DNA from 2 places in the Pseudomonas sp. F2 genome. Region 1 is predicted to be linked to the other one. Evidence: predicted binding sites of a transcription regulator. Region 1 holds the regulator's gene; the other holds the start of a gene.
What was found. The regulator FliA, encoded in region 1, starts transcription of late flagellar genes. The targets are predictions, from matches to a motif close to CTAAAGTTTNNNNNNNNNNNGCCGNTAA.
Positions count from the first base shown of each region.

Region 1 (3,205 bases):
CGCAAAGCGGTCAACCTGACTGGCCATGAGGACGAGTTTGAGCAAATTGCTTTCGACTTCGGTGACCAGCTGGGTCACACGCTTGATCACTTGACCGGTGAGGTCCTGGTAATCCTGAGCCAGCAGGATGTCGTTCAGGTTGCTCGACACCGCACGGTTGTCCGTGCTGCTGCGTGACAGAAAACCGTCGACCCGGCGCGCCAGTTCGCGGAACTCTTCAGCCCCGACTTCACGACGCATGAAGCGGCCCCAATCGGTGCTCAGCGCCTGGGCTTCTTCAGCCAGGCCATTGACCACCGGGGTCGCGCTTTCCACCAGATCCATGGTGCGGTTGGCCGCGGCTTCGGTCAGCTTGACCACATAGCCCAGGCGTTCGGTGGCGTCGGTGATTTGCGACACTTCCTCGGCCTGCGGCATGTGCGGATCGATCTGGAAGTTGACGATCGCACTGTGCAGTTCGCGTGTGAGCTTGCCCACTTCCTGATACAGGCCACGGTCACGGGTCTGATTGAGCTCATGGATCAGTTGCACAGCGTCGCCGAACCTGCCTTTTTCAAGGCTCTCGACCAGTTCGACCGCGTGTTTTTTCAGGGTCGATTCGAAATCGCCCTGTGAAGATTCGTTATGCTCCATAGCTCCCCCGCGCGTTCATCAGCCGATGCGTTCGAAAATCTTCTCGATTTTTTCTTTCAGCGCCTGAGCCGTGAAAGGTTTGACCACGTAGCCGTTGACGCCGGCCTGGGCCGCTTCGATGATCTGCTCGCGCTTGGCTTCGGCAGTCACCATCAGCACGGGCAGGTGCTTGAGTTTTTCATCGGCACGCACGTGGCGCAGCAGGTCGATACCGGTCATGCCCGGCATGTTCCAGTCCGTTACCAGAAAGTCGATGCTTCCGCTGTTGAGCACCGGAATGGCAGTGGTGCCATCGTCGGCCTCGACGGTGTTGGTGAACCCCAGATCACGCAGCAGGTTCTTGATGATCCGCCGCATCGTTGAGAAGTCATCAACGATGAGGATTTTCATGTTCTTGTCCAATTCGACCTCCAAGCAGTCTTAAACGCGCCCAGCACCTGGACGCGCCATTTCAATCAATCCGGCAAAGCACTCGATGACTGTCTGGAGCACAACAGAGCAAGACCGGTGCTGTTCATCACCGCACCAGCCTCGTTCGCAGTGTCCCCACACTGCCTTCAGCGCGCTCGCCACTCCCCCAAACGCCCCCGCAAGCGGGCCGCGCACTGGCTGTGTAACTGGCTGACCCGCGATTCACTGACGCCAAGGACTTCACCGATTTCCTTGAGGTTCAGTTCTTCGTCGTAGTACAGCGCCAACACCAGTCGCTCACGCTCCGGCAAATTGGCAATCGCGTCCGCCAGCGCAGCCTGGAAGCGTTCATCTTCCAGATCGCGTGACGGCTCAAGATGAGCACTGGCGCCATCCTCGTGCAGCCCTTCGTGTTCGCCGTCCTGCAGCAGGTCGTCGAAACTGAACAGCCGGCTGCCCAGCGTGTCATTCAAAATCCCGTAGTAATCGTCGAGACTCAATTGGAGTTCGGCCGCAACCTCGTGATCTTTAGCGTCACGGCCGGTTTTAGCTTCAATTGAGCGAATGGCATCGCTGACCATACGGGTATTGCGGTGAACCGAGCGCGGTGCCCAATCCCCTTTGCGCACTTCATCGAGCATCGCGCCGCGGATCCGGATGCCCGCGTACGTTTCGAAACTGGCGCCTTTGCTGGCGTCATATTTGGTCGAGACTTCGAGCAGGCCGATCATCCCGGCCTGAATCAGGTCTTCGACCTGCACACTCGCCGGCAAGCGCGCCAGCAAGTGATAGGCAATGCGCTTGACCAGTGGCGCGTAACGCTCGATCAACTCGTACTGCGCGTCACGTGCCGATTTCTTGTAGTAGTTCATACCGCTGGCGGTCATAACACAGGCCCTGCCGTTTGCTGCACGAGGCGCTCGACGAAAAACTCAAGGTGCCCACGCGGGTTGGCAGGCAGCGGCCAGGTATCGACCTTCTGCGCGATCGCCTTGAACGCCAGCGCGCACTTGGAACGCGGAAAGGCTTCATAGACTGCTCGCTGCTTCTGCACGGCCTTGCGCACGCTTTCGTCGTACGGCACCGCGCCGACGTATTGTAAGGCGACGTCGAGAAAGCGATCCGTGACCTTGGTCAACTTGGCGAACAGGTTGCGCCCTTCCTGCGGGCTCTGCGCCATGTTGGCGAGGACGCGGAAGCGGTTCATGCCGTAGTCGCGATTGAGCAGTTTGATCAGCGCGTAGGCGTCGGTGATCGAGGTCGGCTCGTCGCAGACCACCAGCAACACTTCCTGCGCCGCGCGCACGAAACTGACTACCGAGTCACCAATGCCCGCAGCGGTGTCGATCACCAGTACATCGAGATTGTCGCCGATGTCGCTGAACGCCTGAATCAGACCGGCATGTTGCGCCGGGCTCAGGTGCACCATGCTTTGGGTGCCGGAAGCGGCCGGCACGATGCGGATCCCGCCGGGGCCCTGCAACAGCACGTCGCGCAGTTCGCAGCGGCCTTCGATGACATCGGCCAGCGTGCGTTTGGGGGTCAGCCCCAGCAGAACGTCGACGTTCGCCAGCCCCAGGTCGGCGTCCAGCAGCATGACCCGACGGCCAAGCTCTGCCAGCGCCAGAGACAAGTTCACTGACACGTTAGTCTTGCCGACGCCACCTTTGCCGCCGGTCACCGCGATCACCTGTACGGGATGCATGCTGCCCATGTTATTTCTTTACCTTGTCTTGCATAGACGGAGGCCACATTACTGGCTGCGCGTTCACAACCGGAACAATGCATGGCAGACCATCGATGTAGGTACAAAAACTGTTCATTACCTCAGCCAACCTGCTTGGTCGGGCTGTGGTAGATATCAGCGAACATGTCAGCCATGGCTTCTTCGCTGGGTTCTTCCTGCATTTGCACGCTGACGGCGCGGCTGACCAGCTGATGACGGCGCGGCAGATGCAGATCATCCGGAATCCGTGGGCCATCGGTCAGGTACGCGACCGGCAGTTCATGACTGATCGCCAGGCTCAACACTTCGCCAAGGCTGGCCGTCTCATCCAGTTTAGTCAGGATGCAGCCGGCAAGCCCGCAACGCTTGTAACTGTGATAAGCGGCGGTTAGAACCTGTTTCTGGCTGGTGGTTGCCAGCACCAGGTAATTTTTT
Region 1 is NZ_CM169904.1:165,610-168,814, reverse strand. Features, by position in the region: gene AC193Q_RS00735 (protein phosphatase CheZ) at 1-633, opposite strand, end outside; gene AC193Q_RS00730 (chemotaxis response regulator CheY) at 652-1,023, opposite strand; gene fliA (RNA polymerase sigma factor FliA) at 1,191-1,931, opposite strand; gene fleN (flagellar synthesis regulator FleN) at 1,928-2,758, opposite strand; gene flhF (flagellar biosynthesis GTPase FlhF) at 2,872-3,205, opposite strand, start outside.

Region 2 (3,205 bases), 290 kb from region 1:
CGGCTTCCATGGTTTGTACGGCGCTGGAGGCGGTCTGTTGCAGCTTGGCGATCAGGGCGTGGATCTGGCCGGTGGATTCGCTGGTGCGTTGCGCCAGTTGGCGGACTTCATCGGCGACCACGGCAAACCCACGGCCCATCTCGCCGGCACGTGCCGCTTCGATGGCGGCGTTGAGGGCGAGCAGGTTGGTCTGGTCGGCGATGCCTTTGATCACGTCGACCACGCCGCCGATTTCGTCGCTGTCCTTGGCCAATTGGGTCACGGTCAGGCCGGTTTCCCCGACGACAACCGACAGGCGCTGGATGGCTTCGCGGGTTTCCCCGGCGATGTCGCGACCGCGACCGGTCAGGCGGTTGGCTTCTTGCGTCGCGTCAGCAGTGCGCTGTACGTGGCTGGCCACTTCCTGGGTGGTGGCGGCCATCTGGTTGACGGCGGTGGCGACCTGTTCGGTTTCCACGCGCTGGCGCTCCAGACCGCTGGAGCTGTTGTGCGCCAGGGCGTCGGACTGTTTGGCCTGATCGGTCAGGTGCTCGGCGGTGTCCTGCAGACGGGTCAGGCAGGTTTTCAGGCGCGCTTCCTGGCTGAGGATCGACATTTCCAGACGCGCCTGCGCGCCACGGCTGTCGGTGTACATCTGCGCGATCAGCGGGTCGGAGGTGGTCTGCTCGGCCAGGCGCAGCAGGCGCTTGAGCCCGCGTTGCTGCCATTGCAGGCCCATCAGGCCCAGTGGTACCGACAAACCGGCCGCGAGGGCAAAGCCCCAGTGCGAGTTCAGCGTCGCGCCGATCACGAAGCTCAGCTGGCTGACCAGAATGAACGGCAGCCAGTCCTGCAGCACCGGCAGCCATTTGTCGCTGGAAGGGATCGCCGACTTGCCCTGGTTGATGCGTTGGTAGAGCGCTTCGGCACGGCGGATCTGTTCGGCGGTGGGTTTGATCCGCACCGACTCGTAACCGACCACCTGATTACCGTCGAACACCGGTGTCACGTAGGCGTTCACCCAGTAATGGTCACCGGATTTGCAGCGATTCTTGACAATGCCCATCCATGGCAAGCCTTGTTTCAGTGTGCCCCACATGTGCGAAAACACCGCGGCCGGCACGTCAGGATGACGGACCAGGTTGTGCGGCGCACGGATCAGTTCTTCACGCGAAAACCCGCTGATTTCGACGAAAGCGTCGTTGCAGTAGGTGATCACGCCCTTGGCGTCGGTTGTGGAAATCAACCGCTGCTGAGCCGGGAAAGTCCGTTCGCGTTGTGTAATGGGCTGGTTGTTACGCATGGTTTTTCAATCCGCAAGGCTTTGAAAGGTTGTCGGCGCTGACAGGAAATTATTGAAGTTTTTTTTCAGATATAAGTACGGCGTCGCAAAACCGCCCTTGCTTCAACCGGCCAGCATCGGATAGGTGAACAGCGCAAAATGCAGCAGGTTCAGCCCGAAATGCGTGGCGATCGCCGCCGCCAGCCCACCAAAACGGTAGGCCAGACCATAGCCGACCCCCGCCAGACCTGCCAGCAGCACCCAGTGCCAGCCTGCGCCCACATGCGCCAAGGCAAAGATCAGCGAGGCCAGCAGCAGGGCGAGGTTTTCGCCGTAAGGCAGGTGCTTGAACAGGCGGCTCAAACCGCCCTGTATATAGCCGCGAAACAGCGCTTCCTCGACCAGCGTCACCAACAGCAGATTGTTCAGCAGCCACAGCCACGCCTGATCGGGCCACTTCGGCGCCCAGGCAATCATGCCGAACAGAAGCGCTCCACCCAGCGCCATTACGGCGCTCAACGTCAGCCCTAGGGCGCTGGCGAACACTGTCAGACGCAGCGAGCGTGCCGCGACAATCCACGGGCAGGCGAGCAACAGCCAGAAGCCGATCAGGGGTTTGTCCAGATTCAGGTACATCGAAAACGGCACGGCGTTGTCGGTGAAACGCAGCGGGGCGATGGCCCGGCCGTTGGCGAATCCTGGCAACCAGTGCAGCGCCAGCGACAGCGCGAGGAAGATGAACACGGCATGCCCCAATAGGCGCGCCACCGGCACCTGTTGTTGGCGCACGGCGAAACCGGCCACCAGCAACAGTCCGAAGGAGATCAGCGCCAGCCAGCCGAGTTGGCCAAAGCTCAGCGCCAATCCATAACCGAGGCTGAGAAGTGCCAGATAGAGCCATGGCAACGCCTTCATCGAAAGTCCTTGTGCAGAATTTTGTGGAAGGGCTTTCTACACGGGTGAGGGCGTGGGGACAAGTAAAGGTGTGGCGGGAAACGGTGACACGCCGCAATCCGCCCTGTAGGAGCTGCCGCAGGCTGCGATCTTTTGATCTTGAAAAGCCAAAGTCAAAAGATCGCAGCCTGCGGCAGCTCCTACAGGGTTCTGAGTGTGGCTGAGGATCAGCGCAAGTTGAGTTTCGCCGCCGCCCGCTCGGTGATTTCCGTACGCAGTTTTAACGACGGCGTTGCCCGCAGGCGAGCCTCATCGATGATCGCGCTCGGTGCGGTATCAGGGCTGCCCGAATTGAACGGCGGTGCCGGTGCATATTCCAGTTGCAGCTGAATCAACTGCGCCGCCTCGGCCCCCACCAGTTCAGCCGCCAGCACCAGCGCAAAGTCGATGCCTGCGGTAATCCCGCCACCGGTAAACAGATTGCCGTCGCGCACCACCCGATCCTGCACAGCAATTGCGCCGAGTTTTGGCAACAGCTCGTGATAGGCCCAGTGGGTGGTCGCGCGTTTGCCTTTTAGCAGGCCCGCCGCGCCCAGCACCAGCGAACCGGTGCACACCGACGTTACATATTTGGCCTGCGCCGCCTGACGCTTGATGAACCCCAGCGTCTGCTCATCTTCCATCAGCGGCCCGACCCCGGCGCCGCCGGGCACGCAGATCACATCCAGATCCGGGCAGTCATCGAACGTGGTGGTCGGTTTCAGCACCAGCCCGGTGCTGGCGGTGACCGGCACCAGATCCTTCCAGACCAGATGCACCTGCGCGTCCGGCAGCGAGGCCAGCACGTCATAGGGGCCCGTCAGGTCGAGTTGCTGCACCTGTGGAAACAACAGAAAACCGATCTGCAACGCCATGATTCTTCTCCGTGAAAAGGGGTAGACGGCTTCACTGTAGGCGCGTAGGTTTTGGCGCATACGCCAATCAGCCCACGAATTACGCCAAATGTCGAAAACCATCCACGTTCTCGCGTTCGCCAATGTGCAATTGCTC
Region 2 is NZ_CM169904.1:460,287-463,491, forward strand. Features, by position in the region: gene AC193Q_RS02105 (methyl-accepting chemotaxis protein) at 1-1,282, opposite strand, end outside; gene AC193Q_RS02110 (lysostaphin resistance A-like protein) at 1,385-2,176, opposite strand; gene inhA (isonitrile hydratase) at 2,383-3,069, opposite strand; gene AC193Q_RS02120 (GlxA family transcriptional regulator) at 3,158-3,205, shown strand, end outside.
Region 2: a site for FliA is predicted at 1,312-1,339, ahead of AC193Q_RS02105 (methyl-accepting chemotaxis protein). Genes of this name have one in related genera too.